Regions from separate parts of the Micromonospora sp. CA-259024 genome, predicted to be linked through region 3. Evidence: riboswitches for the same ligand, from Rfam matches in the RefSeq annotation. Region 3 holds a riboswitch; each other region holds the start of a gene.
The links. A riboswitch is a leader RNA that binds a small molecule or an ion and turns the genes downstream of it on or off. The one in region 3 is predicted to bind cobalamin.

Region 1 (5,366 bases), on a different contig from region 3:
GAGGTCTTCGACAGAGGCTGGATGGCGGTCTTCGCCGATCCGGCCGGCGCCACGTTCAGCGTCTGGCAGCCGCTCGCGATGGCCGGCGCCGAAGTCTTCAACGTGCCGGGCGCGATGAGCTGGAACGAGCTGGTCACCCCCGACCCCGAGGGCGCGAAGGTCTTCTACGAGCTGGTGTTCGGCTGGCAGCCGGACGACCAACCGGTGGGTGAGATGACGTACACCGGGTGGCGGCTCGGTACGCAGATCGTCGCCGGGATGATGCCGCCGCTGGCCGACGACTTCCCGGCCGACCTGCCCGCGTACTGGACGGTCTATTTCGCGGTGGCCGACGCGGACGCCGCCGCGGCCCGCGCGGCCGAGTTGGGCGGGACGATCCTGGTCCCGCCCCGGGACATCCCCGCGGGCCGGTTCGCCGCCCTACGGGACCCGCAGGGCGCCCTCTTCTCCGTCATCGACCTGGGCCCCTGACCCACCCGGCACGCCGGGCGTCAGCGGCGGGGGCGGACGGGGACCACCAGGGGGCCATGGTCACCGGTGACCACCCGGACGCTGGCCCGGTAGTGGGTCGCGAGCAGGTGCTCGGTCAGCACCTCGGGCGGCGTCCCGGTGGCGACCACCTGGCCGCCGGCCAGCATCACCATCCGGTCGGCGTACTCGCCGGCCAGGGAGAGGTCGTGCATCGTGGCGAGGACGGTCAGGCCGTGCTCGCGGCGCAACTGGTCGACGAGTTCCAGCACGTCCTGCTGGTGACCGATGTCGAGTGCGCTGGTCGGCTCGTCGAGCAGCAGCAGCGTCGCGCCCTGGGCGAGCGCTCGGGCGAGGAACACCCGCTGCCGTTCGCCCCCGGAGAGGGTGGCCAGTTCGCGGTGGTGGAAACCGGTGAGGTCCAACCGCCCGAGCACCTCGTGCACGGCGTCGACGTCGGCGGTCGACTCCCGGCCCAGCGTCGGGATGTACGGGGTGCGACCGAGCAGCACGTAGTCCAGCACCGACATGCCGGGCGGCACCACCGGGGACTGTGCCACCGTGGCCACCACCCGGGCGCGGTCCCGGCGGCGCAGTGCGGCGCTCGCCGTACCGAACAGGGTGATCGCCCCCGGCGCGGGCAGCAGGCCCCCGACGGCGCGCAACAGGGTCGACTTGCCGGCGCCGTTCGGGCCGATGACGGTGACCCACTCGCCGACGGCGACGGTGAGGTCGACATCGGTCAGGATCGGCGTGCCGCCGAACTCGACGTGCAGCCCGCGCACCTCGACGGCCGGCACGTCGGCGGACGCACCGCCAGCGGACGCACCGGCGGTCTCGGTGCTCACGTCAGCACCCGGCGGGCGGTCCGCAGCACGAGTACGAAGAACGGGCCGCCCAGGAGAGCGGTGACCACCCCGATCGGCACCTCGGCCGGGGCGACGGCGGTGCGGGCCACCACGTCGGTCAGCGCCAGGAACGCACCGCCGAACAGCAGTGACAACGGCAGGATCACCCGGTAGCTCGACCCGGCCAGCAGCCGGACGGTGTGCGGCACGATGATGCCGACGAAACCGATCAGGCCGGTCGCGGAGACCGCCGCCGCGGTCCCCAGGGAGGCGGCGGCGATCAGCAGGTACCGGGTGCGCTGCGGGTGCAGGCCCAGACTCCTCGCCTCGTCGTCGCCGACCGCGAGGACGTCCAGCTCGCGGCGGTGCAGCAGCACCACCACGGTGGTCAGCGCCGCGTACGGCAGCACCAGCAGCACGTCGTGCCAGCCGGCGGTGGCCAGCCGGCCGAGCAGCCAGGAGTAGACCGGCTGGATGCTGTCGGAGTGTCGTTGCAGCAGGTAGGTCTGCCCGGCGGAGAGGAAGGCGGAGACCGCCACCCCGGCCAGGATCAGCATCGCTGGTGAGCTGCTCCGCCCGCCGGCCGCACCGAGCAGGTAGGTCATCGTCACGGCGAGCAGCGAACCGGCGAACGCGGCCAGCGGGATGGTCATCGGCAGTCCGGAGATCGCGCCCTGCCGACCGGCGCCGCCGAGGGCGATCACCGCGGTGACCGCGAGGCCGGCGCCGGCGGCCACACCGAGCAGGTACGGATCGGCGAGCGGGTTGCGGAACACACCCTGGTAGCAGCCGCCGGCCAGGGCGAGCAGGCCGCCGACGAGCAGGCCCAGCACCACCCGGGGCAGCCGCAGCTCGGTGACGATAGCGATCTCCCGCTCGGACAGCCCGCTGTCCAGGTGCACCCCCGGGATCAGGTTGAGCAGCTCGGCGGCGACGCTGCCCGGGGGCAGGCTCACCGGGCCGAGCGACACCCCGGCGACGAGCGCGACGAGCACCGCGAACACCCCGGCGACCAGCCAGCGCGTGCGCAGCCCGGCGGGCCGCGCCGAGGACGGCGAAAGCCCCGGCCGCCGGGGCCCGAACCACGACCCTGGACGTCGCAGCCCGGGTCGCGGAGGCTCGGAGGGCGTCCCGGCCGGCGGGGTGGGCGGTGCCGGGGCGGGCATCTCTGGCGCCCCGGTCACCGAGCCCTCTGCCGTGAGCGACCGCGGGAGTCGCACACCCGGCTCATTCCGCGCGCTCACCGACGGACGACGGTCACGCCGGTACCTTGGCGACCGCGTCGATGATGACGCGGAGCAGGTCCACGACGCGCGGGCCCCAACGCGAGGCGATGTCGTCGTCCAGCGCGACCACCTGGTTGTTCTTCACCGCGGTGAGCCCGGCCCAGCCGCTGCGCGCCTTGACCGAGTCGGCGTTCTGCTGGCAGCACTTCGAGTCGGCCAGGAAGACGAAGTCCGGGTCGGCCTTGACGATGAACTCCTGGGACAGCTGCGGGTAGCCCCCGTTCTTGCCGTCCGCGTCGGCCGGGTCGGCGATGTTGGTCAGGCCGGCCTGGCTGTAGAGCGAGCCGATGAACGTCTTGCTGGTCGCGCTGTACAGCTCCGGGCCCAACTCGTGGTAGTAGGTGAGCTTCTCGGTACGTTGCGGCAGGTCCTTGACCAGCTTGGCGATGTCGTCCTTCATCCGGGTGGTGACGTCGGTGGCCTGGTCGGCGTGCCCGGTCAGGGTGCCCAACTCGGTGATCTGCCGGTACGAGTCGTCCAGCGTGGTCGCCGCCGGGGTCAGGTAGACCGCGATCTTCAACTTGCCGAGCTGGTCGACGATCTTGTTGGTGTCGTTGGAGAGCACCACCAGGTCGGGGTTCTTGCCAGCGATCGCCTCGGCGTTCGGCTGAAAACCGGACAGGTCGGTCTTGGGCGCGTCGGCCGGGTAGGTGGACTGGTCGTCGACGGCGGTCACCTGGGGGCCGGCACCGATCGCGAAGAGCATCTCGGTGGCGCTGGGCGACAGCGAGACGATCTTCTCGGGGCGCTTGTCGAGGGTGAGCGAACCGACCGTGACCGGGTAGGCGGCGGCTGCGGTGCCGGCGCTCGGCTGGTCGTCGGCCTTCTGGGCGCAGGCGCCGAGCGCGAGCGCGGCGACCGCGAGGGTCGCGGCGAAGAGCCGAGGGGTACGTCTGAACACGGGGTCCTCCTGTCGGTCGAGGAGTGTGGTGCTTCGCCGACAGGGACTTTCGTACGCCCGCCCACGAGGCGCCCTTCCTCGAGAGCGCGTATCGCGACCGATCCGCAGGCGACCTGGCTCGTCCCCACCGTCCGGCGGGGCATCACAGTTGCGGGACAGCGCCGGGTTTCGCACCGGCTTCGCTGCGGACTGGTCGCTAAGACGGTAGCGCACCGGCCCGGACGTGCCGGATCGATCAAGGGCAGATCGTGGCGAGTCGATCTCTTGGGCTGCCGCACGGCGGGGGCGGGGTGTCCGCCGTGGGCATATGTCCCGGATCCTGGGGTTCGGGAAGGGTGGTGGGGCCCCGCCGGGGGGCGGGACGGGGCCCCACCCGATCAGGAGGAGGTGATGGTGACGTTGTCCACAGCCGCCTCGACCAGACTGGCGCCGGAGGCGTCCGCCGCCTCGACGAGGATGCTGACCGACTGGCCGGCGTACGGGGTGAGGTTGAGGTTCGCCACCGCCCAGCTCCCGTTGCGGTTGGTCGCCGCGCCGGCCTGGGTGAGCAGCGCCGTGGTGCCGCCGTTGTGCACCACGCTCACCCGCAGGTAGTCCGCCGACGAGGCGTTCGAGCCGTGTGCCAGGTACCAGGCCAGTGAGAGGGTCAGCGTGCCGGACGACGGCAGGGTGACCGCCGGGGACCGGGCGCTGGTCGCACCGCCGTCGAGGTCGTGGTCACCGGCCGCCGTTCCGGCCAGCCGACCGGTGACCAGGTCGTTGGCACCGGCGTACGGGGTGAGCTGCTTGGCGCCGGAGGACGTGGTCGCCTGGGCGGCACCCCGTTCCCACGCCCCGATGGTGGCGGTGTCGGTGCCGCCCGGGTTGATGGTCCAGCCGGTGGCGGTCTCGAAGGTGTCCGACCAGACCGTGGTGCCCCCACCGCCGCCGCAGTACTGCGCCTGCTTGCCGATGGCCCGGTACGGGCAGTCGGCGTACTCGCTGAGCATCAGCACCGCCTCCCGGTTGCGCGACGTCTGCGCGGGGATCACCTCGTCGGGCGGGTAGAACCCGCCGCCGCTGGACGAGCCCGGGTACATCTCGAAGGTGTACGCCCAGATGCCGTGGGTGGCCCACATCCAGTCGATGCTGGTGCCGTCGGCGATGTAGAGGTCACTGGACTGTTCCGGCGTGTAGCTGTTGGTGGCCGCCATCTGCTGGCCGATGGTGGCGAAGGTGTTGTACTGGTCCGCGCTCATCCCGGACGGGTTGTTCGCGGTGGTGTAGCCGAAGGGCCAGAGCACGAGCTGCGAGTACGTGTGGAAGTCGATGTTCGCCTTGATCTGCTGGGCGCCGCCGACCACGCGACTGTTGACGAAGTTGCGCAGCGCCTGCGTCTCGGGTGCGGAGAACGCCGACGGGCCGCGGTAGGTCTCCGACGAGGTGGTTCCGGACGAGCCGCCGCAGCAGCCCCACTGGTAGGACCAGTTGCGGTTCAGGTCGGTGCCGACGTTCGACGAGCCGCTGTTGGGTTGCCGGTTCTTGCGCCAGGACCGGTACGACCCGGTGGCGATGTCGTACTCGCTGCCGTCCGGGTTGACCGACGGCACGATCCAGATCTCCCGGCTGTTGACGATGTTGGTGATCCGGGAGTCGCCGCCGTAGCTGTCGGTGAAGAGGTTGAGCAGGTAGATCGCCATCTCGACGGTCAGGTGCTCACGGGCGTGCTGCTGGGCGTTGAACAGGATCTCCGGTTCGCTCTCGTCGGTGCCGACGTTGTCGGAGATCTTCACCGCCATCAGATCGCGGCCCTCGTACGACGAACCGATGCTGATCTTGCGGGCGATCGCCGGATGGTCGGCGACGACCTGGTTCACGACGGCG
Region 2 (5,366 bases), 320 kb from region 3:
ATAGGTTGACTGCCACCAGCCGCCCGCCGAGGAGGACGTCCCGATGGCCCCATCCGCTACGCGTACGCGGCAGTGGTTGCCGTACACCGCCGCCGTCACCGCCGGGCTGGTGGTCATCGCCGGGGCGTTCGTGTTCGTCCGGCAGCGCGAAGCGGGCAACGACTGCGCCACCACCCTCCAGGTCAACTCCTCCACCGAGAAGGCGGCACTGCTGGTCGACCTGGCCGAGCGCTACAACCGCAGCGACCGGTCGATCGATGGCGGTGGCTGCGCCCAGGTGCACGTCAGCGCGTTGAACTCGGGCAAGGCCACCGAGGCGCTGGCTACCGGCTGGACCCACACCGGCCTGCCGCAACCACAGGTCTGGCTGCCGACGTCGAGCCTGTGGACCGGCCAGCTCCGGCTGCTCGACGAGGCCGCCGGGCGAGAGCTGCAGACCCCGGACCGCTACCCGTCGATCGCCAACAGCCCGCTGGTGATCGCGATGCCGCAGCCCAAGGCCGAGCTGGTACGCCAGCGCGGGTCGCTGGGCTGGGGGGAGATCCTGGGCCTCTCCGGGCGCGACGGGTGGGCGGGCTTCGGCAAGCCGGAATGGGGCCGCTTCACCTTCGGCAAGGACAACCCGAACCTGTCCACCTCCGGGCTGGCGGCGACCATCGCCACCTACTACGCGGCGGTGCAACGGTCCAGCGACCTGACCCAGTCCGACCTGGCCGACCCCGCGGTCACCCAGTTCGTCCGCCGGATCGAGGCCAACGTGTCGCACTACAGCGACGACTCGGTCGACCTGCTGCGCAGCCTCGCCGAGGCGGACCTGGCCGGCGGTGCGGGCAGTACGGACGACATGAGTGCCATCGTCCTGCAGGAGGAGCTGGTGGACCTCTACAACACGGGCGCGCTGAGCCCTCGGCAGGACGGGCAGGAGCGGGGCCGCCGGCCGAACGTCCCGCTGGTCGCCGTCCATCCCAGGGAGGGCACGTTCAACCTGGACCACCCGTTCGTGGTGCTGCCGTCGGCCGATGAGCGGCAGCGCGCGGCAGCGGCCGACTTCCAGAAATTCCTGACCATGGACGCCCAGCAGGAGAGCTTCGCCCGCCTCGGCTTCCGGGACCACGAGCGCCGCGCCTCGGCGGAGCTGCTCGCCAGCGTCGGCGCCGAGCCCACCGGCGGGCTGACCTACTTCGAGCCCCCGAACCCGGAGGTGGTCGGCGCGATGCTGGACGGCTGGCGCACGCTCCGCAAGAAGGCCAACATCCTGATCGCCCTGGACACCTCGGGGTCGATGCTGGCGAAGGTCGGCACCCGTACCCGTTTCCAGGTCGCGTCGGCGGCGGCGGGCAAGGCCCTCGCGCTGCTCAACACCGAAGACCGGGTGGGACTCTGGTCGTTCTCCTCGGAGACCAAGAATCAGCCGAAAAGCCCATACCGGGAGGAGTCCCCTCTCGGCGAGTTCGACCAGAAGCGGATCACCAGCAAGATCGCCGGCCTGCATGTCGAGGGTGGCACCGCGCTCTACGCGACGGTCCGGGCCGCACACCGAGAGCTGCTCGACCGGTACGACCCGCAGCGGATCAACGCGGTCGTCGTGCTGACCGACGGCAAGAATGAGTACAGCCGGGACAACGACCTGGCCCGGTTGCTCGCCGAGGTCGCCCTGGACCCGCAGCGTCCGGTGAAGGTGTTCTGCATCGCGTTCGACCGGGAGTCGGACTTCGCCACCCTGGACCGGATCGCCAAGGCATCGTCGGGCAAAGCTTTCGACGCCACCGATCCCGCCAAGATCGACGAGGCGTTCGTGAAGCTGGTCAGCAGCTTCTGACGCTCTCCCTGGCGCGACTGGGCCGGGCGATCGCGTCACCGAGGCCGCCCTGCTCAAGGGTCTGCCACAGACCCACGCAGGGAGAGGGGCCAGCGGTCCGTGAGGCGTTGGAAGAGGATGCGGTCCTGCCAATCGCCGACGATTCTCAGGTACGCGGGGGCGAGCCCGCACCGGGGTGGCTGGCGCGGGAGCGCCACCCCGGCCACCCGGTCACCCGGTCACCCGGTCACCCGGTCACTCGGTCGTCCAACGGTCGTGGTGGATCACCGACGAGACCGGACGTCGCTGGCGCCAACCGTGCCGCTCCAGGTCCGGCGTCTGCTCCAGATGGGTGACCGGGCCGAGGCAGAGCCACGCCACCGGGCGGACGGTGGCCGGGATGCCGAGCAGGTCGCGCAGAAACGGCTCCCGGTAGAACGAGACCCAACCGACCCCGAGCTGCTCGGCGGTCGCGGCCAACCACAGGTTCTGGATCGCCAGACAGACCGAGTAGAGGCCGGCGTCGGCGATCGCGTGACGACCGAGTACGGCCGGTCCACCCCGCTGCGGGTCGTACGTGACCACGACCGACAACGTCGACTCCCGTACGCCATCGATCTTGATCCGGGTGAAGCGTTCCGCCGCGGCACCGTCGAGAGTGGCCGCGAAGGTGTCCCGCTCCCGCTCCACGTGCCGGTGAAACTCCTGCCGCAGCTCAGGATCGCGGACCAGGATGAAGTCCCAGGGCTGGGAGATACCGACGCTCGGCGCGGCGTGCGCCGCCGTGAGGATCCGGTCCAACGTCTCGTCGGGGATCGGCGCCCCGGTGAACTGGGCACGTACGTCCCGGCGGCGGTGGATGGTCTCGTAGAATCCGGTGTTCAAGGCAGGCTCCCCTGCTTCTCGCCCCTGACGGGGCCGATGACGCGAGGCCGGTCTTCGGACTCCCGGATCTACGCTGGTCACCCGCCTTCCCAACCCCTCAGGGCCAGTGGCTGCGTCTAGTGCGCGTGGGTGGCAGCTCCCCGGTCACCGCGGCGGGCCCGTGCCGGACTCACACCGGCTTCCCGATTCTCCCCACTCGCGCGGGGCACCTCGCAACGTTTGTGCCACCGCGCACCATAGCGGCCCCGCCGAACCTGGGACGAACCCCGCCACAAGCTCGGGATTGGCGTTGCGGTGGCCGGGTTGTTCCCGGACCACCGCTACGCCGTTGCCGGTCGGAGTGAACCTTGCCTGCGGGGTGACAGTCTCGCCGCTCAGTCGGATGCCCGGCTGGGCGACGCCCGCTACCCGCGCCGCATACGTCAGGCGGAAAGTTCCGCCCGGATCAGCGCGGCCAGCTCGGCGGGCTGAGAAAGGAACGGCGAGTGCGAGGAGTTCATCCGCAACACCCGCTCGGCCCGCTTGGCCATGAGCTCCTGCGCGAAGGGCGGAAGAGCGTTGTCGGCCTCGCAAATGATGTAGGTGCTGGGAATGGTGCGCCACGCCGCCTCGGTCAGCGGCTGCTGCGTCGAGGCCCATGACTGGAGTCCGAGTCGTGCAACGGCCTGTTCCGCGATTTCCGGATCGACGTCGCCGTAGAAGACATCTCGGGGCTGCGATGGCTCGATGTGACCTTTGCTCTTCAGGTCCGTCCGCTCGTGCACCTCCCACCACGGCGGAGCAACGCCACCGGCGGTGGAGAAGAGCGAATCGCCGACGTCCGGCTGAAAAGCAGCGAGATAAACAATCCGGCGTACGTTGTCCGCGGCAGCGAGCGCCTCCGTGACCGGGGCACCACCGTAGGAGTGGGCGACGACCACGACCGGGCCGCCGATGGCGGCGACGGCGGCCTTGACCACGGCCGCGTCGTCGTAGAGGTCCCCGAGGGCAGCGGGGTCGTTGCCGCTACTGGGTAGCGCGACGGTGTGGATGTCAATATCCGGGAACTGCTCGACGAGCGACTGCCAGACCCACGGCCCGTGCCAGGCGCCGTGCACGAGAAGAAGCGACGGAATACTGTTCAAGATGATGTTCCTGCCCGCATGGATTCAAATGATCGGATCTGGAGTTCGTCGCCGCCCACGCCGTCGTGTATCGCCGCAGCGCCCCATCTCGACCGAGGACAGCGGAAATATATGCCGCTACTTTCGGGTAGCAAGGTGCGGTCGCCTATGAGCCGAGCCACAAGCCGGGCGGCAACGGTGTCACCGTGAGCAACAACACGTTGCCCGGTTTCGTGCCGAATCTATGCACGTAGACATGCACTCGATCCCCGCATTGCTGAGCGTGGCGGCACAACAAAATCGTTTCCCGTGGCTATGCGGTTGTATCTGATTCTCGGCCCCCGGATATCGACCTTTCGATGTTGCTACAGATCCTGAAAGGTCGGGTTCGTCCACTATGACCCAATGCGTCGGCGTGATCGTCGCGGCGGGGAGGCGTAGGCCGGGGTGATGAGGTATGCCTACCAGCAGGACCCGCACGCGTGGGCCGGGCTCGGCCTCGCCCAGCACCTCACCACCGGCAGTTCCACACCAGCCGAGGCCACGACATGGATCGGGACGGACGGGGCCCGGCAGTTCGCGACCGGCAACAGCCGCAGGTGGGCGGACCTGTTCATCGGCACCGGCACCTCGGCAACCGCCGCCCGAGCCGTGCAAGCTCGGACGACGGCGTTCCACCTGGGCACCGGGGCAGCCGCCCGGCGGCGAGCAGTAACCACAGCTCGCGGCGATCACGCCGATCTTCTGGCGGGTACGAGCGTCCTAGTGGCTGAGAGCAGCCACCGTCGAGGAGACCGCCGCATCGAACACCGCCTCGTCTAGCGGCTCCGCGATGGCGGTCAGCTGCACCTGCACCAGGTTGTGACCGATCCGGACCAGGCCGAACAGGGTTGTACCGGTGATCCTGCTCGAACCACTGCCGAGGGAGAGGTCATACCGCACCCGCCAGGACTCTTCCCCCACCTGGGGAGCCGGCTGGGCGCTCACGGTGAACCGCACTGGTGAGCTGCCGGGGACGGTGGCGTCGAACCGGGGGCACGCGGCGCGGGCTGCCTCGGCCTCGTCGAGAAGGGTGTCGGGCACGGGGTGGGCGTACGAGGTGACGATCACGATGACGGCCGATTGCCTGATGCTGCTCGGCAATTTCCTGGTGGCAAAGCCGCGAATCTCGTCGACCCGTTCGTCCGACTCGATCCGGCGCAGATAGTCGTCCCGGGCCAACTCCCGGCAGGCCGCCGGCGCGATGGCGGTGTCGGGGTCCTCGGTCTCCTGTTCCTGCGGCTCCGGCTTCCAGAACGCTGACAGTGGCGCCCGGACGGCGCTGGCGGCGGCACCGGCTTCCGCGACGGTAAGCAACCGGCCGGGATCCGCACCGGTCTGCGCACCGGGCGAGGCGCTGGCGTTCGGCCCGACGGTGGTCGATGACGGCACCACCACGACCGCCGGGCCGGTGGTGGCCGGCGCCCCTGTGGGCAGCAGCACCGGCCCACCGGGCAGGCCGATGACCGCCGCCGCCCCGACCAGGAGCACCGCCGTCACCGGACCCACCGCCGGCCACACCTGCGGTCGCGTGCCGGCCC
Region 3 (5,366 bases):
TCGATCAGCGCGCGCTGCGGCAGCTCCCACGCGGTACGGAACAGCTCCCGGACACCGGACGGCAGCTCCGCGATGTCCTGCACCGACCCCTCCGCCCGCTTGATCGCCGACCGGATCCGGTCGGTCCACAGGCCACGGGCCTTCAGCTCGCGGACCAGCGCGGTGTTGACCTGGAGGAACTCCCCCGACAGGGTCTCGCGCTTGAACAGGTTGGACACCTGCGGCTCGATGCACTCGTAGCACCCCGCGATCGAGGCGATGGTCGCGGTCGGGGCGACCGCCACCAGCAGCGAGTTGCGCAGCCCGTACGCCTCGACCTGCTCGCGCAGCGCGGCCCAGCGCGCGGTCTGCGTTCCCTCGACACCCCACAGGTCGGGCTGGAGCTGGCCCCGTGCGGCCCGGGTCTGCCCGTACGCCGGATGCGCGCCGAAGCGGCGCGCCAGGTCGGCGGAGGTCTCCAGCGCGGTCAGGTACAGCTCCTCGCTGATCCGGGTGGACAGCTCGCGCGCGGCCGGGGAGTCGAACGGCAGCCGCAGCGCGAAGAACACGTCCTGCAGGCCCATCAGCCCGAGCCCGACCGGCCGCCAGCGTGGGTTGCTCGCCGCCGCCTGCGGGGTCGGGTAGTAGTTGATGTCGATGACGCGGTCCAGGAACGTCACGGCGGTACGCACCGTGGCGCGCAGCCGCTGCCAGTCGACGCCGCCGTCGGTGAGGTGGGCGGCGACGTTCACCGACCCGAGGTTGCACACCGCGGTCTCGGCGTCGCTGGACACCTCGACGATCTCGGTGCAGAGGTTGGACAGGTGCACCACGTTGCCCGGTTCGGCGGTCTGGTTGCACAGGCGGTTGGCGGCGTCCTTGAAGGTCATCCACCCGTTGCCGGTCTGGGCGAGGGTGCGCATCATCTTCCCGTACAGCTCCCGCGCCGGGACCTGCCGCACGTGGCGACCCTGCGCCTCGGCCTCCCGGTACGCGGCGTCGAACCGCTCCCCCCACAGGTCGGGCAGCTCCGGCACCTCACTCGGGTCGAACAGCGACCACATCTCGTCGGCCTCGACCCGGCGCATGAACTCGTCCGGGATCCAGTTGGCCAGGTTCAGGTTGTGGGCACGCCGGGCGTCCTCGCCGGTGTTGTCCCGCAGTTGCAGGAACTCCTCGATGTCCGGGTGCCACGGCTCCAGGTACACGCAGGCCGCGCCCTTGCGCCGGCCGCCCTGGTTGACCGCGGCGACGCTGGCGTCCAGCGTGCGCAGCCACGGCACGATCCCGTTGGACTGCCCGTTGGTGCCGCGGATCAGCGCGCCCCGGGATCGGACCCGGGAGTACGCGATGCCGATGCCGCCGGCGAACTTGGACAGGTTGGCGACCTGGGCGTACCGCTGGTAGATCGAGTCCAGCTCGTCGAGCGGGGAGTCGACCAGGTAGCAGGAGGACATCTGGGTGTGCCGGGTGCCGGAGTTGAACAACGTCGGCGAGCTGGGCAGGTAGGCCAGGCTGGACATCAGGCGGTAGAAGTCGACCGCCTCGTCCGGCGTACGGGACAGCCCGCAGGCCACCCGCAGCAGCCAGTACTGCGGGGTCTCCAGGACCAGCCGGCTGGTGGGGTGGCGCAACAGGTACCGGTCGTACACCGTGCGCAGGCCGAAGTACTCGAACCGCCGGTCGCCGTCCGGGTCGATGGCGTCGTCGAGCATCGTGGCGTGCGCGGCGACGAAGGCGGCGGTGTCGTCACCGATCAGACCCTCGGCGTGGCCGACCCGGATCGCCGCGCTGAACGAGGTGACGCCCTGCCGGCGTACCTCCTTCCCGACGTAGCCGGACAGCAGCCGGGCGGCGAGGCGCGAGTACTGCGGTTCCTCGCCGATCATCTCTGCGGCGGTCTGGATGGACAGCCGGTCCAGCTCGGCCGTCGTCGCGCCGTCGTACAGACCGCTGATCGTGCGGGTCGCCACGCGCATCGGATCGACGTCGGCGAGGTCGTCGGCCCACCGCTCGACCGCCCGGACGATCTTGTTCACGTCCACCGGCTCGGTGGCACCGTTGCGCTTGCGGACCTGCATCGGCGTCCGCCGCAGGGCCGTGTCGCCGCTGGCCGGGACAACGTCGGTGACTGTCACCACTCACTCCTCGCGAGTTCGAGACCTGATGGCCCTCGGACGCGAGGAGACGGACACCGGCGGACGCCACACCCCGGGCAGGGCGTGGGTCAGGTGGCGTCAGCCGTCCCACGCGGCCTCGGACCGCCGCCCACCCGGATGCGGGTGTACGGCGCGCTGGCAGGTCTTCGGACTCGCAGGCGCGACCGGGCTCGCCGGTCTCCTACTGGCCGTCGCTTCCCAGGCCGATTGGTGGCCCAGTGCTGATGACGGCGGTCGTTCCCACTCACCGCTGCGGGACAGTCCCGGATTCCCACCGGGTTCCCTCTTGCCTCGACCGCTCGGGCTGAGCGGTCGAACCAGCTGCGCTCGACACCATATATAGGGACACTGCCGTTGTCACACCCCACATGTCGGTCTCCGGCGTGTCGGCGGCGCGCTGGTGACGACCGTCACCCGTCTCCGAGCCGGCGGGTCAGCCCGCGACGGCCACCGGCTGCGGGGCGTGCGAGCGTCGCTCGACCGTGAAGCTGACACCCGCCAGGCCCAGCCCGAGGATCGCGAGGCCCACGCCGACCCAGCCCGGCGCGAGGTAGCCGAAGCCCGCGGCGATGGCGACGCTGCCGAGCGCGGCGCCGAGGCTGTTCGCGATGTTCATGGCCGACTGGTTCATCGCCGCGCCCATCAACTGGGCGCCCGGTGCGACCGTGATCAGGCGCCCCTGCAGGACCGGCCCCAGGTAGAGGCTCGTCGCGCCCACCAGGAACGCGCCCACGAAGAGGCCGACACGGTTCGACGCGACGAGGCTGAACACGGCGATGCTCACGATCATGGCGGCAAAGCCGACGATCATGCTCCGGCGCAGGTCCCGGTCCGCGAGCCAGCCCCCCAGGGCGTTGCCGACGGTCATGCCCAGGCCCACGGCGACCAGCGCCCACGGCACCGTCGCGGCCGAAAGGCCGGCGACGTCGGTGGTGACCGGCGCGATGTACGTGTTGACCGCGAAGAAACCGGCGAAGCCCACCGCCCCCGTGGCCGCGACGAGCCACACCTGGGCGGTCCGCAGCGCCCTCAGCTCGGCGGCCGGCGAGCCGTCGACCGCCGCGACGACCTCCGGCACGACCGCCAGCACCGCCAGCAGGGTCAGCACGAACACCCCGGCGATGATCAGGTAGGCGGTACGCCAACCGGCCGCCTGCCCGAGCCGGGTGATCAGGGGTACGCCCACCACGTTGCTCACGGTCAGGCCGCTGAGCACGACGGCGAACCCCCGGGCCTCGTTACCGGGGCCCAGCAGGGTTGCCGCGAGCAGGCCGGCGGCCCCGAAGTACGCGCCGTGCGGCAGCGCGGCGACGAACCGCGCCACCAGCACCAGGTCGAACGTCGGCGCGGTCGCCGACGCGATGGTGCCGACGACGAAGAGGACGAGCAGCCCGAGTACCAGCTTCTTGCGCGGCAGCCGGGCGGACAGTGCGGCGATCAGGGGCGCGCCCACGACCACGCCGAGCGCGTACGCGGTGATCATCCAGCCCGCGCGGGCCACCGCGTCCGACGACGACTGGGCGTACTGCTGCGGGAGGAGACCGCGTGCGATGTCGGGCAGCAGGCCCATCGCCACGAACTCGGTCAGGCCGACCGCCACACCGCCCAGCGCCAGCGCGAGAACTGCCGCCAGGCGTCGACCTCTGCTCAATCCATGCACCGAGCGAATTTAGCAACAGCGTTGCGTAATAGGGTGGCGAGATGACGCGCACCACAGCGGACGTCACCTTCCTGCGTGGCTACAACCAGGCGCTGGTCATGGCGGTGGGACGCACCGCGCGGACGTTCGAGCGGTCGACCGTGGTCGGCGCCACCGGTCTGACACCACAGGCCGTCTCCAAGGTGATCGCCCGCCTGACCGCCGACGGCCTGATTCGTCCCGCCGGCGTCCGCCGCCCCGGCATCGGCAAGCCCGCGGTCGTCTACGAACTCGTCCCGGACAGCCGGTACGCGATCGGCGCCCACGTCGCCCGCCGTACGCTGCGGCTCGTCCTGGTCGACCTGGCCGGCACCGTGCACCACTCGGCGGTGAGCCCGCTGCCCGGCGACTTCACACCGGAGCAGCTTCTCGACGCCCTGAGGTCCGGCATCGACGCGATACCGGGCATCGATGACCTGCGGGGCCGGCTGACCGGCGTGGGCATCGGCATGATCGGCCCGCTGGACCACGCCCACGGCCTGGTCCGCGACGCCCACGGCCTGCGGCACTGGCACGACGTACCGCTGCGGGAGATCGCCGAGGCGCACCTGGGCCTGCCGGTGCACCTCGACAAGGACGTCACCGCGGGGATCACGGCCGAGGCGTGGCGGCACGGCGGAACGTTCGGCGACGCGGTCCTCATCATGGTCGAGTCCGGCATCGGCGGCGGCTTCTGGCTGCGCGGCACGGCCCACCGGGGCGCGCACACCAACGCCGGCGAGTTCGGCCACACCGTCGTCGAACTCGACGGGCCGCTCTGCGTCTGCGGGCGCCACGGATGTCTGGAGATCGTGCACAACCGTGCCGCCGAGGCCGGCGACATCGAACGGGCGGCCCGCGTCCTGGCGATCGGCGTCGTCAACCTGCTCCAGACGCTCGACCTCGCCCACGTGGTGCTGGCCGGCGCCGACCTCCTGCGACACGCGCAGCCGTATCTCGCGGCGGTCGAGGAGGCCGTCCACAGCGACGTACCCCGCGCGGACTGGCTCAGCACGGACGTGCGGCTGTCCAGCCTGGGCGCGGACGTGATCGCCGCGGGTGCCGCCATGCAGGTGCTCGACAAGCACTTCGGCCTTCCGGATCTCGCTCCGCTCTAGCGGCGACGACCCGCGGGACGAAGCCGGCACCCTGGCCTTCGGCGAAGGCGGGGTGCCGGCCAGCCCGTACGGGCGAGGAAGACCGGATCGATCGGTGGAGGCTATCCGCCGATCGCCACGGCGAAGATGTGCATGGTCGGCACGCCCGATGCCGGCGCGGCGCTGATGTTCGGCAGCTCGATCCGGGAGACCGGCTTGTCCTGCAACGGCACACCGACGAAGTAGATCGTCGCGGGCGTGTTCGCCCGCTGGTTGCCGGGCCGGTTCTGGTACGCCGCCACGATCGCCGCGTCCCCACCCGGCCGGGGCGCCCCGTACCAGTCCGGGGTGCCCAGCGTGAACGCCTGCCGCGTCCCGTCGGCGTAGACGACCGTGGCCGGCCCGGACACCGCACCGTAGGTGCCCGTGGCGAGGAACCCGAGCGTCCGTCCG

Region 1: another riboswitch for cobalamin. It lies ahead of ACQEUX_RS29280 (ABC transporter substrate-binding protein); the one in region 3 lies ahead of ACQEUX_RS10300 (ribonucleoside-diphosphate reductase subunit alpha).
Region 2: another riboswitch for cobalamin. It lies ahead of bluB (5,6-dimethylbenzimidazole synthase); the one in region 3 lies ahead of ACQEUX_RS10300 (ribonucleoside-diphosphate reductase subunit alpha).

Annotation. Positions count from the first base shown of each region.
Region 1 covers NZ_JBNJND010000002.1:2,088,251-2,093,616, reverse strand. The annotation lists gene ACQEUX_RS29295 (VOC family protein) at 1-471, shown strand, start outside; gene ACQEUX_RS29290 (ABC transporter ATP-binding protein) at 492-1,268, opposite strand; gene ACQEUX_RS29285 (FecCD family ABC transporter permease) at 1,313-2,482, opposite strand; gene ACQEUX_RS29280 (ABC transporter substrate-binding protein) at 2,574-3,503, opposite strand; cobalamin riboswitch at 3,590-3,712, opposite strand; gene ACQEUX_RS29275 (M14 family metallopeptidase) at 3,881-5,366, opposite strand, start outside.
Region 2 covers NZ_JBNJND010000001.1:2,669,101-2,674,466, forward strand. The annotation lists gene ACQEUX_RS11560 (substrate-binding domain-containing protein) at 44-1,819, shown strand; gene bluB (5,6-dimethylbenzimidazole synthase) at 2,054-2,683, opposite strand; cobalamin riboswitch at 2,712-2,911, opposite strand; gene ACQEUX_RS11570 (alpha/beta hydrolase) at 3,106-3,807, opposite strand; gene ACQEUX_RS11575 (M48 family metalloprotease) at 4,549-5,366, opposite strand, start outside.
Region 3 covers NZ_JBNJND010000001.1:2,345,329-2,350,694, forward strand. The annotation lists gene ACQEUX_RS10300 (ribonucleoside-diphosphate reductase subunit alpha) at 1-2,060, opposite strand, end outside; cobalamin riboswitch at 2,259-2,475, opposite strand; gene ACQEUX_RS10305 (MFS transporter) at 2,572-3,798, opposite strand; gene ACQEUX_RS10310 (ROK family protein) at 3,840-4,934, shown strand; gene ACQEUX_RS10315 (glycosyl hydrolase family 95 catalytic domain-containing protein) at 5,036-5,366, opposite strand, start outside.